Linked DNA regions of Metabacillus sp. KUDC1714. The protein of the gene in region 1 interacts with the protein of each later gene in a pairwise test. Links are inferred from orthologs where the notes say so. Each region holds a gene or a part of one and is shown on either strand. Other genes may lie near its edges. The genes, in order: tuf, mreB and HUW50_RS01730.

Evidence for each region.
Region 2: the proteins of tuf (region 1) and mreB interact in binary tests that used the Bacillus subtilis proteins (3 or more experiments, as listed by UniProt). The link is inferred for Metabacillus sp. KUDC1714 from one-to-one orthologs.
Region 3: the proteins of tuf (region 1) and HUW50_RS01730 interact in binary tests that used the Bacillus subtilis proteins (3 or more experiments, as listed by UniProt). The link is inferred for Metabacillus sp. KUDC1714 from one-to-one orthologs.

The regions. Positions count from the first base shown.
Region 1 is NZ_CP055263.1:2,097,911-2,103,954, forward strand. The notes cover bases 76-3,037. They hold tuf (elongation factor Tu), read left to right. Parts: upstream 76-942; coding sequence 943-2,133; downstream 2,134-3,037. Other genes in these bases: fusA (elongation factor G), read left to right, coding at 76-829; rpsJ (30S ribosomal protein S10), read left to right, coding at 2,591-2,899; rplC (50S ribosomal protein L3), read left to right, coding at 2,941-3,037. In the rest of the region: more of fusA, read left to right, coding at 1-75; more of rplC, read left to right, coding at 3,038-3,570; rplD (50S ribosomal protein L4), read left to right, coding at 3,598-4,221; rplW (50S ribosomal protein L23), read left to right, coding at 4,221-4,508; rplB (50S ribosomal protein L2), read left to right, coding at 4,537-5,367; rpsS (30S ribosomal protein S19), read left to right, coding at 5,425-5,703; rplV (50S ribosomal protein L22), read left to right, coding at 5,721-6,044. UniProt on the Bacillus subtilis protein: GTP hydrolase that promotes the GTP-dependent binding of aminoacyl-tRNA to the A-site of ribosomes during protein biosynthesis.
Region 2 is NZ_CP055263.1:1,625,752-1,631,650, forward strand. What follows is about bases 1,194-4,010. They hold mreB (rod shape-determining protein), read right to left. Parts: upstream 3,195-4,010; coding sequence 2,193-3,194; downstream 1,194-2,192. Other genes in these bases: HUW50_RS07830 (flagellar hook-basal body protein), read right to left, coding at 1,194-1,967; spoIIID (sporulation transcriptional regulator SpoIIID), read right to left, coding at 3,349-3,624. Outside these bases: HUW50_RS07820 (DNA-directed RNA polymerase subunit beta), read right to left, coding at 12-299; HUW50_RS07825 (flagellar hook-basal body protein), read right to left, coding at 312-1,142; more of HUW50_RS07830, read right to left, coding at 1,158-1,193; HUW50_RS07845 (sodium:solute symporter family protein), read right to left, coding at 4,261-5,899. UniProt on the Bacillus subtilis protein: Forms membrane-associated dynamic filaments that are essential for cell shape determination. Acts by regulating cell wall synthesis and cell elongation, and thus cell shape.
Region 3 is NZ_CP055263.1:335,570-341,463, reverse strand. What follows is about bases 3,083-5,894. They hold HUW50_RS01730 (rod shape-determining protein), read left to right. Parts: upstream 3,083-3,883; coding sequence 3,884-4,906; downstream 4,907-5,894. Other genes in these bases: mreC (rod shape-determining protein MreC), read left to right, coding at 5,007-5,894; radC (RadC family protein), read left to right, coding at 3,083-3,628. Also shown: HUW50_RS01755 (prepilin peptidase), read left to right, coding at 1-269; HUW50_RS01750 (hypothetical protein), read left to right, coding at 695-847; HUW50_RS01745 (SPOR domain-containing protein), read left to right, coding at 973-2,025; HUW50_RS01740 (Maf family protein), read left to right, coding at 2,228-2,800; more of radC, read left to right, coding at 2,939-3,082.

The DNA.
Region 1 (6,044 bases):
AGACCAAGATAAAATGACAACTGCTTTACAAAAGCTTCAAGAAGAAGATCCAACATTCAGAGCTCATACTGATCAAGAAACTGGTCAAACAATTATTGCTGGTATGGGTGAACTTCACTTAGATATTCTTGTTGATCGTATGAAACGTGAATTCAAAGTTGAAGCTAATGTTGGTGCTCCTCAGGTTGCATATCGTGAAACATTCCGTGCAGGTGCAAAAGTAGAAGGTAAATTTGCACGTCAATCGGGTGGTCGTGGACAATTTGGACACGTATGGATCGAATTTGAACCTAACGAAGAAGGTAATGGTTTTGAGTTTGAGAACAAAATCGTTGGTGGTGTAGTACCTCGTGAATATGTACCTGCAGTTCAAGCTGGTCTTGAAGATGCAATGCAAAACGGTGTACTTGCTGGATATCCATTAGTTGATGTAAAAGCTGCATTAGTTGATGGTTCATACCATGATGTTGACTCAAGTGAAATGGCATTTAAGATTGCAGCTTCTTTAGCACTTAAAAATGCTGTTTCTAAATGTAGCCCAGTTATCCTTGAACCTGTTATGAGGGTTGAAGTAGTAGTACCAGAGGAATACATGGGTGATATCATGGGTCAAGTCACAGCTCGTCGTGGACGTGTTGAAGGTATGGAAGCTCGTGGTAATGCACAAGTTGTACGTGCAATGATTCCACTTTCTGAAATGTTTGGATATGCTACTGCATTACGTTCTAGTACACAAGGTCGCGGAGTATTTACAATGCACTTTGATCACTATGAAGAGGTTCCAAAATCAGTTTCAGAAGAAATAATTAAAAAAAATAAAGGTGAGTAATTGATTTTACTCCTTTGATGAAGTATAACTACTTATGTGAGAACAGAGAGTGATGTGATCACTTTCTGTTACATATATCCTAAAATAATTAAACTCTAAGGAGGATTTTTAGAATGGCTAAAGAAAAATTCGACCGATCCAAAACGCATGCTAATATTGGTACAATCGGACACGTTGACCATGGTAAAACTACATTAACAGCTGCAATCACTACTGTACTTGCAAAACGCAGTGGTAAAGGTGCTGCTATGGCATATGATATGATCGATGCTGCTCCTGAAGAGCGCGAGCGTGGAATCACTATCTCAACTGCACACGTTGAGTATGAAACTGAAACTCGTCACTATGCACACGTAGACTGCCCAGGACATGCTGACTATGTTAAAAACATGATCACTGGTGCTGCTCAAATGGATGGCGGAATCTTAGTAGTATCTGCTGCTGATGGTCCAATGCCACAAACTCGTGAGCACATCCTTTTATCTCGTCAAGTAGGTGTTCCTTACCTTGTTGTATTCTTAAACAAATGTGACATGGTTGATGACGAAGAATTATTAGAACTAGTTGAAATGGAAGTACGTGACTTACTTTCTGAGTACGATTTCCCTGGTGACGATGTACCAGTAATCAAAGGTTCTGCTCTTAAAGCTCTTGAGGGTGAAGCTGATTGGGAAGAAAAAATCGTTGAGTTAATGAATGCAGTTGATGAGTATATCCCAACTCCAGAACGTGACACTGACAAACCATTCATGATGCCAGTTGAGGATGTATTCTCAATCACAGGTCGTGGAACAGTTGCTACAGGTCGTGTTGAGCGTGGACAAGTTAAAGTTGGTGAAGTTATTGACATCATCGGTTTTACAGAAGAGCCAAAATCAACAACTGTAACAGGTGTTGAAATGTTCCGTAAACTTCTTGATTTTGCAGAAGCTGGCGATAACATCGGTGCACTTCTTCGTGGGGTTTCTCGTGATGATATCCAACGTGGACAAGTTCTTGCTAAACCAGGCACAATCACTCCACACACAAAGTTCAAAGCAGAAGTATACGTTTTATCAAAAGAAGAGGGTGGACGTCACACTCCATTCTTCACTAACTACCGTCCTCAGTTCTACTTCCGTACAACTGATGTAACTGGTATCTGCCAACTTCCAGAAGGCATTGAAATGGTTATGCCTGGAGATAACGTAGAAATGTCAGTTGAACTTATCGCTCCAATCGCGATTGAAGAAGGTACTAAATTCTCAATCCGTGAAGGTGGACGTACAGTAGGCGCTGGCGTAGTTGCTACTATCCAAGAATAATCTTTCTTCTATAGAAGAAATAAAAAAGGCGAGCATTTATTGCTCGCCTTTTTGTATGTTTTTTTCAGTAGTTATTAAACTTAAAAAATTTTATTAAACAATTACTTTTGATCAACAGGAAAGTATTGAAGTTAAAAAAATGTTACTACAAAAATTAATAACTATTTTAATAAGATTTTGCACTACAATTAGTTAGAAAATAAAACCATCATAGCTTTTCTTGATATTAGTATACAATCTATGTATAATAGGAAAAGTGCGCAAGAAGATTATAAGTTTAATTTATTTTTTTTCTTGCATCTATCACGACTTTTATGTATAATAGACAATGTTGGTCTTTGACTGCGATGAAGCAGGAGGTTGCCGATACACACGGCCGCTTTGCCATGGCGTGCGTAGGGAAAATTCTTGCTGAGAAAATGTCTATTTTAAAAATAGGCGAAAAGGAGGGAAAATAATGGCAAAACAAAAGATTCGTATTCGTTTGAAAGCTTATGATCATAGAATTCTTGATCAATCTGCTGAGAAAATTGTAGAAACTGCAAAACGTTCTGGTGCAAATGTATCTGGTCCAATTCCGTTACCAACAGAAAGATCAGTATACACAATCCTACGTGCGGTTCATAAATATAAGGACTCTCGTGAGCAATTCGAAATGCGTACGCATAAGCGTTTAATTGATATCATCAACCCAACACCACAAACTGTTGATGCATTAATGCGTTTAGATTTACCATCTGGTGTTGACATTGAAATCAAACTTTAATAATTAAAATAAATAATGAAATTTTATAGGAGGTGTGACTCATGACCAAAGGAATCTTAGGAAGAAAAATTGGTATGACGCAAGTATTTGCAGAAAACGGTGATTTAATTCCTGTAACAGTAATTGAAGCTACTCCAAACGTTGTTCTACAAAAGAAATCTGCTGAAACTGATGGTTATACAGCTGTTCAGTTAGGATTTGAAGATAAACGCGAAAAGTTAGCTAACAAACCTGAAAAAGGACACGTTAGTAAAGCTAATACTGCACCTAAGCGCTTCGTTAAAGAACTTCGTGAAGCTAGCTTAGATGCATACGAAGTTGGTCAAGAAGTCAAGGTTGATATTTTCGCTGCTGGTGAAACAGTAGATGTAACAGGAATTTCTAAAGGGAAAGGTTTCCAAGGCTCTATTAAACGCCACGGACAATCTCGTGGACCTATGTCTCACGGTTCTCGTTATCATCGTCGCCCAGGTTCAATGGGACCTGTAGCTCCAAACCGTGTATTTAAAAACAAACTTTTACCAGGTCGTATGGGTGGAGAACGTGTTACTGTTCAAAACTTAGAGATTGTAAAAGTAGATGCTGAACGTAATCTATTACTTATTAAAGGTAACGTTCCAGGACCTAAAAAAGCACTTATTACTGTAAAAGGCGCAGTGAAATCTAAATAATTTCTTTAGGAAAGGAGGAATTGGATAATGCCGAAAGTAGCATTATTAAACCAATCTGGATCAAACGTTGGAGAAATCGAACTTAATGATTCTGTATTTGGTATCGAACCTAATCAGCACGTATTATTTGAAGCGGTTATTATGCAAAGAGCTTCCTTACGTCAAGGAACTCACAAAGTAAAAAATCGTTCTGAAGTAGCAGGCGGAGGTCGTAAACCTTGGCGTCAAAAGGGTACTGGTCGTGCTCGTCAAGGATCTATCCGTTCGCCACAATGGCGCGGTGGTGGTGTCGTATTTGGACCAACTCCACGTTCATATTCATATAAATTACCTAAAAAAGTTCGCCGTTTAGCGATCAAATCAGCTTTATCATCAAAAGTAGTTGATAACAGCATTGTTGTATTAGAGGACTTAACTTTAAACGCTCCAAAAACAAAAGAAATGGCTGCAGTACTTAAAGGTCTTTCTGTTGAGAGAAAAGCGTTAATCGTGACAGCTGACAACAATGAAAATGTTGCATTATCATCACGTAATATTCCTAATGTAACAGTAGTTACAGCTAATGGAGTAAACGTACTTGATGTACTTAACCATGATAAGCTTATTATGACGAAAGCTGCGGTGCAAAAAGTAGAGGAGGTGCTTGCATAATGAAAGATCCTCGTGATATTATTAAGCGCCCCGTAATCACTGAACGTTCATCAGATCTTATGGCTGAGAAAAAATATACGTTTGAAGTTGATGTTAAGGCTAATAAAACTGAAGTTAAAGATGCGATCGAGTCAATCTTTGGTGTTAAAGTTGAAAAAGTAAACATCATGAACTATAAAGGTAAATTCAAACGCGTTGGTCGTTATAGCGGCTTAACAAATCGTCGTCGTAAAGCAATCATTAAGCTTGCTGCAGACAGCAATGAAATCGAATTATTTGAAGTATAAATTTTAATAGAAAAGGAGGGATATCGATATGGCGATTAAAAAATATAAACCAACCTCAAATGGTCGACGTGGTATGACAGTATCTGATTTCGCTGAAATCACTACAGACCAACCTGAAAAGTCATTACTTGCGCCACTTCATAGAAAAGGTGGACGTAATAACCAAGGTAAATTAACAGTTCGTCACCAAGGCGGCGGACACAAACGCCAATATCGTGTGATCGATTTTAAACGCGACAAAGATGGTATACCAGGACGCGTTGCTACAATCGAATACGATCCAAATCGTTCTGCAAACATCGCACTAATCAACTACGTTGATGGTGAAAAAAGATATATCCTTGCACCTAAAAACCTTAAAGTAGGTTTAGAAATTATGTCTGGTCCTGAAGCAGACATTAAAGTAGGGAATGCATTACCATTACAAAATATTCCTGTTGGTACTGTGGTACACAACATTGAATTAAAACCTGGTAAAGGCGGACAATTAGTTCGTTCCGCAGGAACTTCTGCTCAAGTATTGGGTAAAGAAGGTAAATACGTACTTGTACGTTTAAACTCTGGTGAAGTTCGTATGATTCTTGCAACTTGTCGTGCAACTGTAGGTCAAGTTGGTAATGAACAACATGAACTTATCAACATTGGTAAAGCAGGTCGTTCTCGTTGGTTAGGCAAACGCCCAACTGTTCGTGGATCTGTAATGAACCCTAATGACCATCCACACGGTGGTGGTGAAGGACGCGCTCCAATCGGACGTAAATCACCAATGTCTCCTTGGGGTAAACCAACTCTTGGTGCTAAAACTCGTAAGAAGAAAAATAAATCAGATAAGTTTATCGTGCGTCGTCGTAAAAAATAACGTGATTGAACTACGGTTCAGTCGAACCGTAGCACGATCGCGAAGGGAGGTACAATCATGGGCCGTAGCTTAAAAAAAGGACCATTCGTTGATGATCATTTAATAAGCAAAGTTGAAGCGTTAAATGAAACTGAAAAGAAGCAAGTTATTAAAACTTGGTCTCGTCGTTCTACAATTTTCCCACAATTCATTGGTCACACTATTGCTGTTTATGATGGACGTAAACATGTTCCTGTTTATGTAACTGAGGACATGGTAGGACACAAACTTGGTGAGTTTGCACCTACACGTACGTACAAAGGTCATGCAAGTGATGACAAAAAAACAAGACGTTAATGAGAGGAGGCATTTAAATGCAACAATCTAAAGCTGTCGCAAGAACAGTTCGTATTGCTCCTCGTAAAGCTCGTTTAGTTCTGGATCTTATTCGAGGTAAGCAAGTAGGCGAAGCAGTAGCGATTTTGAATCATACGCCAAAGGCTGCTTCTCCAATCATAGAAAAAGTATTAAAATCAGCAGTGGCAAACGCTGAGCATAACTATGAAATGGACATCAATAGCTTAGTTGTAACTGAAGCTTTTGCAAACGAAGGTCCAACTCTTAAACGTTTCCGTCCACGTGCTATGGGTCGTGCGAGTGCAATTAATAAACGTACAAGTCACATCACAATCATCTTA
Region 2 (5,899 bases), 470 kb from region 1 along the record:
TAATCTTCTGTTTATTCTTTTTCAACCAAATCAATAATATGCTGCCATGTTGACTCTTCAAGTGCATCTGCAGGATTACCGTTGCCAATAATACCATAGCCTACAATTAGTCCAACAAGGGTACTAAGCACCATGAAAATTAGCACGAGCAAAACCCTCACCCATATCGGTATTAATCTGATACGGATACGGATTCGATTTTTATCATTTTGTTCGTTTGTGTTTTGTTCCTTCTTGGCTTTTTTTGCTTTTTTTACTTCTTCTCGGCTAGCTACTTTTGCCACGTCTTTTGCAACCAATAGTCTAAACTCCTATCTTACACCATTTATTAATCCCAACATTTGGTCACCCATTGTGATGGATTTTGCATTCATCTGATAGGAACGTTGTGAGATCATTAAATCGGTCATTTCCTTTGATAAGTCTACATTTGACATTTCAAGTGCACCTTGCTGCATTGATACTTCGTTTCGAAGCTCTCCATCTAAAAAGGTAAGCACATCACCTAGTTGATTATTGCCTAAGTCCTTTAAGCTATAGCGATTATTCCCATTTTGAACAAGCATTTGTGGGCGTTCAAATTCTACAACACCTATACCGAAAATCTGTGGAAGTTCCTCATCATTTCTCGGAACCGCTGTAATTGTCCCATCCTTTGAAATCACGAGTTCCTTAAAATTATCTTCAAACATAATTGGGTTTTGATTTTCATCAAGTACTTGATTTCCTTCAGCTGTCGCTAGCATTAAACGATTCGTACCATCTGTTGTTGGTGATAGGTAAAGTGCACCATCTCTAGTATACTGAATTTCTCCATTAACTTCGATTTGAAAGAACTGATTTGGTACAGTTAGCGCTATATCTAATGCTCTCCCGGTTTGTTTCAGACTTCCTTGGGTAAAGACAAGACTGCTCCCGAGCTTTGCACCTGTTCCCTGACTAATCCCTAATTCGCCATTAGTGTTTGTTTCTTCTGTCTCTTTTGTTTGATTATCATATTGCTGACGAACGAGTTCAGAAAATGATGTTTCAGTTCGTTTATAGCTTTGGGTATCGATATTAGCTAAATTGTGGCCAATGGTATCAAGCTGCTTTTGTAGCTGGCCCATTGTATTAGTCGCTGTAATCATTGAGCGTAACATAATATGTTCCCCCTATTATCTTAAGCGGCCAATTTCGTTCACGGCCTTATCCATACTTTTATCATATGCTTGTAGTACCTTTTGATTTGCTTCAAATGAACGATAAGCTGTCATCATATCTGTATAGGTTCGTCCAACATCAACCGTAGAATTTTCTAAGTGATTTTGCTTTAAGCTATATGTTATTGCCCCATTGTTGATCGCTGTAGGTAATGCCTGTTCATCAACTGTTCGAAATAATCCATTGCCTTCTTTTACTAAGTTACGGACATCATCTTCAAAGCGTACATCAATTTGTGCTACGAACTCGTCATCAGCATCAAATATATCGCCATCAGCCGTTATTTGATAGTTGCTTGATTGAATCGATATCGGCTGACCAGTTGTTGATAAAACCTGGTTACCATCAGAAAGTAATGTTCCATTTTCATCAAGTGTGAAATGTCCATTTTTCGTGTAGCGCTCTTCACCTGCTTGATTTTCTACTGCAAAAAGCAGTGTACCTTTTACATTTGTATCTTGGTTAAATGGTACATTTTGTTCGATAAGGGCTAGATCACTCTTTAACCCAGTTTCACGTAGCTCACCTTGAATGTTTTGACTGTTGAGTTCTTGTAAATAAACCCCTGTATTTAATGTCCCGACTGTTGCTGGAACAGAATTATTGTCCATTCTTTTTAAAAGCATCTCTGGAAATGCACGAATTGAAGATTGATCTGCTTTGTAGCCAGGTGTGTTGGAGTTTGCCATATTATTAGAAAGCATCTCCGTACGCTTTTGTTGTGTGAGCATACCTGCAGTTGCCGTATATAAACCTCTTAACATGTTTAACATCCACCTCAGTTTTAAAATTCCGCACAATCTGAATTCTTTCGACAGAATTCCCTATAATTAATTATAAAGGAGAACGACTGTTTTCTCATTACATTTTTTTAGGAAATGTATGCTATATTTTTGGGGAAATTATGAAAAGATTTAGGATGAAGGAACCATTTTTCTTTTTTCTATAACAAAAGAGTCTGAAAATCAGACTCTTCATCGTAATATTTATTAAACTAGTTTTTTGCGCGGAAGACGATCCATATTATCTAGCATAATTCCTGTACCAATTGCAACACAATCCATTGGTGCTTCTGCAACTAGAACTGGTACCTTTAGCTCTTCAGCTAGTAGCTGGTCTAAACCATTTAATAGGGCTCCACCACCGGTTAAAATAACACCGCGATCAATGATGTCTGCAGAAAGCTCTGGTGGAGTACGCTCTAGGACGCTTTTAGCTGCTTGTACAATAACAGCAACTGATTCGCGAAGTGCTTCATGAACTTCTTTGGAATTCACTGTAATTGTTCGAGGTAGACCTGTTACCATATCACGGCCACGTATGCTTATTTCTTCATTACGTCCGCCTGGGAATACTGTTGCAACATTTACTTTAATGTCTTCAGCCGTACGTTCACCAATTAATAGCTTGTACTCACGTTTAATGTAATTTAAAATTTCGAGGTCAAACTTGTCCCCTGCCATTTTAATTGAAGAGGCGGTGACAATATCGCCCATTGATAAAACAGCGACATCTGTAGTTCCACCGCCAATATCAACTACCATATTTCCATATGGTTGGAAGATGTCCATACCAGCACCAATTGCTGCTACTTTTGGTTCTTCCTCAAGATAAACATTTTTTCCACCGCTCTTTTCAGCTGCTTCTCTAATTGCCTTTTGTTCAACTGATGTAATATTCGTTGGGCAACAAATCAGCATGCGCGGTTTTGAAAGTAATCCTTTTACATTTAGCTTATTAATAAAGTGTTTTAACATCGCTTCTGTTACTTCAAAATCTGCAATTACACCATCTTTTAAAGGACGAATTGCAACAATATTCCCAGGAGTACGTCCTACCATACGTCTCGCTTCTTCACCAACAGCAAGAACCTTCCCTGAATTCTTGTCTAACGCAACAACCGATGGCTCATTTAGCACAATGCCTTTACCTTTAACATGTATCAATACATTTGCTGTACCAAGATCTATACCAATATCCCTCGCAAACATTCTATCTATATCCTCCTTGCAAATCTGCATTCCTCTAATTACTAACCTAATTAAGTATTGTATCATAAAATCATAAAAATAGTATGATTTTGTAAAATAAATTAACTAGTTTATGTAGGAATTTGTCGATTTATAGAGAATTAGATAGAAATTTTTATTTTACTGGTTGTTCTTCTAAAATCTCGTCCTTTTTGTACTTAAGCTTAGTTGCTTCACCACCTCGAAGATGTCTTATTGATTTATGGTAATCAAGAATTTCCTTTACCTCATTCGCAAGATCAGGATTTATTTCAGGTAGCCTTTCCGTTAAATCTTTATGGACGGTACTTTTGGAAACTCCAAATTCCTTCGCAATCACGCGAACTGTTTTCTTTGTCTCCACGATATACTTCCCAATCTTGATTGTGCGTTCTTTGATGTAATCGTGCACACCACTCGACCTCCCTAATATGGATGTGAGAAGTGTGAAATGAGACTCGCATACCAAGACACTGTGGCTGACTTTCTCTTAGATGAATGTATGATGCCTCTTTTACTGCGATTAGAATGTACACTCACGATCCCTCACCTCAAACACTCTCTTTGATAGGTTTGTAACATTTTATTAGCTTGGGTCAGAGATTATGCAAGAAAAGTCAAGAGGGACAAGGGTTTATTTGATTTTTTTTGAATTTCATTACATTTTGGTGTGATTTTATTGGTTTTTGGAGGGTAAATAAATAGGAATTATTTTTTGCGGGATAGTTTTTGAATTTTTATTTAACTCCTTACGTTGGATTATTTCCCGAGAAATTTGTCGATGGATGGTGGGGCTTCTGAGGCTAACTTTATCAATATTTTTTAATTATAATACATGACATGCTATTTACTCCTCATGGTATGTAGTTTGTTTTTATATTCATAATACAAATACCATATTCGTCCAGTGAAACAAACCAATATAACAATTTGTAAAGAAAAATGAATCTATTGAATTAGTAGAGTTCACGGCCATCTTACCCATTTCTATTCCAAACAAAAACAAACCACAAAGCATTAAAACAACTTTGTGGTTTGTTTATCATTGCTATTTATCCATCCACACTTCTCCATCCTTATACGTCATTTGCTCAGGATAACGTAAATTCAGAACTTCTTCCTGTGTTTCAATTGAAGGAGCTTTTGTAGCAAGTGAGACGATAATATTGGTTAAGATTGCTGCTGTTGCACCAAACACACCTGCACCTGTGTCAATAATGCCGGCGATCGTGAAACCGCCGTATTTTGAGGCAAAGATGTAAATGAGTGTTACCGCTAAACCGACTAGCATTCCAGAGATGACGCCTTGAGTGTTTGATCGCTTCCACCATACTCCAATGAGAAGAGCTGGGAAGAACGTGCCAGATGCTAAGGCAAAGGCCCATGCAACGATCTGTGTAATTGCACCTGGTGGGTTTAGAGCGATTAATCCCGCGAACAAGGTTGCTATAACAATCGACCAACGAGCGACAGCTAAACGATTTTTTTCGCTTGCATTTGGCTTCAATACACGATAGTAAATGTCATGGGCAAAGGAAGACGAAATGGCAATCATTAAGCCACCTGCTGTTGATAGGGCTGCAGCCATTGCTCCTGCAGCAACTAAGCCAATTACGAACATACCGAGGTTTGCAATCTCAGGTGTTGCCATAACGACAATATCATTTGAGATGATCAGCTCACTCCATTGGAGGATACCATCGCCATTTCCATCAGCAATTTGTAGTTTGCCTGTATTTACCCAAGATTCGGTCCATGCGGGTAATTCGGAAAGCTTTTTACCCGCTACATTTGTCATTAAAATAAAGCGAGAAAACGCAGCATAGGCAGGTGCTGATAAATATAATAGTCCGATGAAGAGAAGTGCCCATGCACCAGACCATCTTGCAGCTTTCATCGTTGAAACGGTATAAAAACGGACAATAACATGAGGGAGTCCTGCTGTTCCTGCCATTAATGTAAACATTAGCGCTAGGAACTGCCACTTCGTACCATTTGTAAAGGGAGCAAAATATTCTGAGATACCTAGCTGTCGATCTAGTTCACCCATTTCTTCTACAATTTTACCGTAGGATAGCCAAGGGGCTGGGTTGCTCGTAATTTGAAGTGACATAAAAATAACAGGAATTAGATATGCAATGATTAAAATTAAGTACTGAGCAACCTGTGTCCAGGTAATCCCCTTCATTCCACCGAAGGCCGCGTAAAATGCGATTAAAACAACGCCAATCATCGTGCCAATTTTTGCATCAATTTCAAAAAGACGCCCGATAACAACTCCTGATCCAGATAATTGCCCAATTGAATAGGTGAAACTAATGATAATTGTACAAATCGCTGCAATGACACGTGCTGCATGGCTATTATAGCGATCCCCAATAAATTCAGGTACAGTGTAGCGACCATATTTCCTTAGCTGAGGCGCTAATAGAAAGGTAAGGAGTAAATATCCACCAGTCCAGCCCATAATATAAGCAAGTCCATCAAACCCTAGCAACATAATCGTTCCAGCCATACCGATAAAGGATGCTGCACTCATCCAGTCAGCACCAATCGCCATTCCATTAAAAATAGGTGGCACACCACGCCCTGCTACATAAAAATCTGAAGTTTCTTTAGCAGTATTATAAATTGCAATACCAATATATAAAGCAAATGTTAACAGAATGATAGTTAAAGAAACGATA
Region 3 (5,894 bases), 1.8 Mb from region 1 along the record:
TTGCCTATGTGAGTAAAGGTGGCATGGGTGGCGGGGATATTAAGCTTTTTGGCTTATTAGGGATTGCATTAGGATTAAAGCTTGTTTTACTTGCCTTTTTCTTGTCTACGCTTATCGGGACGATTGATGGAATACGTCGTATCTTGTTAGGTAAGTATAAAAAAAGAGAACCTGTTCCGTTTGGACCTTCGATTATTGCTGGTACATTACTTGCTTATTTTTTCGGAGATTCAATTATTTGGTGGTATTTTTCATTAATTGGCTTTTAGTGATTGGGGTTTTAAAATGGTTTTATCGTTTAATCGTAAAATTGGAAACATAATCATAAAGAATTATGCTATTCGATATGTTAAATAAAACAAGGTTACCCAGTCATTTTGAGCAAATGATAGTACAATTCTATCAATCGAATTTACTGAGGGTGGTAGTCTCATTGAAACCTAAGCAGAGGCAAGCAAAGGTATTATAAAAGATGCACTTGAAGCAGTTGTTGAACAGGGGACACAGGAAGAAGTCGGAGAAATACCAGTACAAAAGAAGGGGAGAATAGCTTACAATCATAGTCATAGTACGTTCGGATAATTTTTATGATCTGAAGAAATTTGTCGAAACGATCGAACAACAAACAAGAATAACAAAGGTCAATCAGATTTCCTTTCAAGGACCACCTGAAGTCACTCAAAGTGATCAAGTGATGAATCCACTTGAATTTAAAGTACAGCTTACTGCATTTTATATACCGACATTGACTGATTTGGAAGCAGAATCACCTTCGAATAAGGCACCACCGTCAAGCAAGAAACATAACCCTTTATCACCTTATATAAAAGATGGTAATGACGAATAATCATATTATTTGACGAAGGTTTTTAAGGATGAGACGACAAATGTCTTGTTCTTTTTTTTTACCCTTCTGTTAACATGATAAGCAAAATGATCGCATGTGTTTTGCAAAAGAAGGGTGGTAGGCATATGGACAAGCAGACGTCAGATACAATCAAAATAAAAATAAATGGCAAGGATCGCCCGATGTCACAAGCTGAAGAAACGGCTGAGGTCATACCGTTTTCAAGCTGGGAGGATAAGCTCGATGCTGAACAAGAGATTGCTTCAGCAAAGCAAACGGTGGATGAAGAGGATGAATTTCCTTGGCTTTTACCTGATGAGGATGATTCAGTTTTTAAAGATGACCCAAAGGTTGTGACATCTTCAAAGAAAACAAAACTATTTTCCAATCAAACTGTCACCCCTTATCAATATTCGAACAAGAAAAATCGCAATAAGAATATTGTAGCTTTTCCATTAAAAAAGTTTATGACAATTTTTTTATTAGCCATTGGTTTAGGCGTAATGTTTGGTTTTATCGCCTTAAATTTTTTATCAAATGAAGATATGCCAACTGCGGGTACACCAAGTGAAAGTGCAAATGAAGAACCGGCTACCGGGGATACTTCTGATCAAGCTAAAGGTGATGCCGAAGAAAATGCAGGTGAGGAAGCGGGAGCTGCTACTACTTCTGCAACTCTTCAATTATATGCTGTTCAAGGTGGTATTTTTTCGACCAAAGTATCAGCTGAAACTGTTGCAGCCAATATAAAGGAAAAAGGATTTGCATCGATTGTGATGGAAACTGATGGTTCTTATACAGTGTTTGCTGGAGTGGGAAAGGAAAAAGCTGAAACAAGTGCACTAAGTGAGGTATATAAGCAGCAAAACTTTGCTGATATTGAGTTCTGGGGTGGGAAACAACTTTCTCTCACAATTTCTACAATTAGTGCAGCTGATCAATGGGCTCCTGCGATCCAGGAGTTGTCTTCACTGGCATCTGCAACAACTAACGGTGAAAGTGTAAATCAAGAAGCTGTTAGTAAAATAGAGTCAACGATTAACGGGATTAAAGCAACAGATGAAACAGAAAAATCATTAGTGGAAAAACTTCTACAAGCAGCTGATAATATTAAAAATAATCAGGGATGGGACGCACAACAACATATATTAGAAGTAACCAACCAAATAACGAGCTAATTAAGAGAATGATAATAGGCTTATCTCATATACATTACTGTAGAATATGAGATGAGAAGCTTATTATCATTTTTTTTAATCAGGAATTAAACCACTCAAGCAACTGAATTTAAAAATCAATTTTAGAAAATTGTCCAATTGCATTTCGTTTGGTAGGATAGACATGTATCTTCTAATCTGAAACGAAAGGATGAAAAACATCATGAATTCAAACCTCATTTTAGCTTCAGCTTCTCCCCGCAGAAAAGAACTTCTTGAACTACTTCAAATCCCTTTTGAGGTGATCGTAAGTGAAGTTGAGGAAATAGTAGACGAAAAGCTTCATCCTGCAGAAATGGTTCAATCATTAGCACAGCAAAAAGCATTAAGTGTCGCAAAAACAAATCAAACCTCTTTTGTCATTGGTTCAGATACTCTTGTTGTATATGGAGGTCGAATGCTAGGAAAACCAACTAATAAAAGCGAGGCAATTGAAATGCTTCAAATGCTTTCAGGGAATACACATGACGTTTTTACTGGGGTAGCCATTATAAAAGGTGAACAAGTTCACTCCTTTTTTGAGAAAACAAGTGTTACGTTTTTTTCACTTTCAGATAAGGAAATTGTGGATTATGTATCAACAGGTGAGCCAATGGATAAAGCGGGAGCATATGGAATTCAAGGCTATGGGGCATTGTTAGTTGAAGGAATTATTGGTGATTACTATTCTGTTGTCGGTTTACCTATAGCGCGTACACACAGAGAACTGTTAAATATGGGATTTAAACACTCGTAGTAAAACAGAAAATCATTAATAAAGTGTAACCCAATGACAAATCAGGCAAATCAGTTTTAGTAGAATAAAACAGCTACGTAGGTTCATTATATAAATACACATTTCTTTACGAGCAGAAAGGGAAACGAAGGAGGCTAAATGTCAACATCAACCTTTAAAATTCGAGATTTCCCTGAAGACGAGCGTCCTAGAGAACGCTTATTAAATGAAGGACCTGATAAGTTATCAAATCAAGAACTTTTTGCGATTCTACTTCGAACAGGTACAAAAAAAGAATCTGTTTTGGAGTTGTCACAAAATCTCCTTAAACATTTTGAAGGTATAAGAATGTTAAAGGATGCATCTGTAGAAGAGATTACCGCGATATCAGGTATCGGTAATGCAAAGGCGGTACAAATATTAGCAGCTCTCGAACTTGGGAGAAGAATTAATCGACTTACTTATGATGATCGATATGTAATTCGTTCCCCACAGGATGGTGCTAATTATGTGATGGAGGAAATGCGGTTTTTAAGTCAGGAGCATTTTGTCTGCTTGTATTTAAACACGAAAAATCAGGTTATCCATAAACAAACAGTGTTTATAGGCAGTTTAAATGCATCGATCGTCCATCCACGCGAGGTTTTTAAAGAAGCATTTAAACGCTCTGCAGCCTCAATAATCTGTATTCATAACCATCCTTCCGGAGACCCATCTCCAAGTAGAGAGGATATTGAAGTAACTAAGCGGCTAACAGAATGTGGAAAGGTTTTAGGTATAGAACTTTTGGACCATCTTATAATTGGTGAACAAAAATATGTGAGTCTAAAAGAAAAAGGCTACGTCTAATACTTTTTTTTTTGTGTAATTACGATATAATAAGGTTTATGAGTTTTTTTCGGATTAAAAAAGCTCAGTATTAAACTCGGGAAAGATGATGAAGCAGTTTCTTAAAAACTAACCTCATTGATGTAAACCTTAGAACAGTTCAGTTCATTTACTGAAGGTAGTCTAACCCTCAAAATGAAGAAAGTTGTATTCTGTCAATTTTCCTAAAATAATTAAAAAAGTATATATTTCGTTTCAGAAAGGAAGATACACCCTATGTTCGGTATTGGTACAAGAGACCTTGGAATAGATTTAGGGACCGCAAACACACTTGTATTTGTTAAAGGAAGAGGAGTTGTTGTTAGAGAACCCTCTGTTGTTGCCTTACAAACAGATACAAAACAAATAGTTGCTGTCGGTAATGATGCAAAAAACATGATTGGTCGTACGCCGGGAAATATTGTTGCACTACGTCCAATGAAAGATGGAGTTATTGCTGATTATGAAACAACAGCGACAATGATGAAATACTACATTAAACAAGCAACTAAAACAAAAGGTATTTTCTCAAATAAGCCTTATGTTATGGTTTGTGTCCCATCTGGGATTACAGCAGTTGAAGAAAGAGCTGTTATTGATGCTACTAGACAGGCTGGGGCAAGAGATGCTTATACGATTGAAGAACCATTTGCAGCTGCGATTGGTGCGAATTTACCTGTTTGGGAACCAACAGGAAGTATGGTAGTTGATATTGGTGGCGGTACGACAGAGGTGGCAATTATCTCTCTTGGAGGTATTGTTACAAGCCAATCAATTCGCGTAGCTGGTGATGAAATGGACGAGGCTATTATTACATACATTAGAAAAACATATAACTTAATGATCGGTGATCGTACATCTGAAGCAATAAAAATGGAAATCGGTTCAGCTGGTTCTCCTGATGGTGTAGATAATATGGATATTAGAGGTCGAGACCTTTTAACAGGTTTACCTAAAACAATTGAGATTACAGCAGCTGAAATTGCTGAGGCGTTAAAAGATACGGTATACACGATTGTTGATACTGTTAAAAACACGTTAGAAAAAACGCCTCCAGAGCTTGCGGCAGATATCATGGATCGTGGTATTGTTTTAACCGGTGGTGGTGCATTGCTTCGTAATCTTGATAAAGTTATTGGAGAAGAAACGAATATGCCAGTGTTAATTGCGGAAGATCCTTTAGACTGTGTTGCAATCGGAACAGGTAAAGCACTCGAGCATATACACTTATTTAAAAATAAAGCAAGAGATAGTAGATAATTTATGTTTTAGCCTTTGCTTATTGAAGTCTTTTAAATCTTATTAATGTAAGCAAAGGCTATATGTTGAAGTGGAAATTTGAGTTAAGAGGGTGTTCATCATGCCACAGTTTTTCCTAAATAAACGCCTTATCTTGTTGCTAGTTAGTATTATTTTTTTAGTGGCATTGATTGGTTTTTCCTTAAAGGAAGATCGGAAGTTGACTTGGCCTGAGCAATTTTTACAGGATTCAGTAGGTGTTTTTCAATCGATATTTCATAAGCCAGCTTTATATATTTCTGGCTTTTTTGAAAACGTAAGTGACTTAAAAAATACATATGAAGAAAATGAGTTGCTAAAAAGCAGACTTGACGAATATATGCAACTAGAAGCAGATCTTCAAGAGTATAAAGTTGAAAATGAAAAATTATTAGCCGAATTAGGTAATGTTGCTAACTTAAGAGAGTACAATCCGATCTTTTCTACTGTTGTTGGTCGTAATCCTGATAGATGGTATGATTACATATCAATTGATAAAGGTGCACAGGATGGAATAGAGCCTAATATGGCTGTTGTAACGGCACAGGGTCTTGTTGGAAAGGTAAAATCCACTTCACAATTTACTTCTACCGTTCAACTGTTGAGTGCAACAGACCTTAAAAATAGAATTTCATCTGAGGTTCAACCGGTAGAAGTGAAAGATGAAAGTGAGAATAGTGATAAAGAGAACGCGCCAACAGGTGAAAAGGTAATGGGATTAATAGAAGGTTATGACGAGGATAAAGGTGCACTTTTACTTCGTCGGATTAAATCTGATGTTAAGCTTGTTGAAGGACAAAAAGTCATTACATCGGGTAAAGGTGAAGTTTTCCCAGAAGGAATCCTTATCGGTGAAATTATCGAGATTGAGCCAGATTCATATGGGTTAGAACAAATGGCATATGTGAAGCCATCAGCTAATTTTTATGATATAGATCGTGTATGGGTAGCTGAACGTGTTGCTGAATCA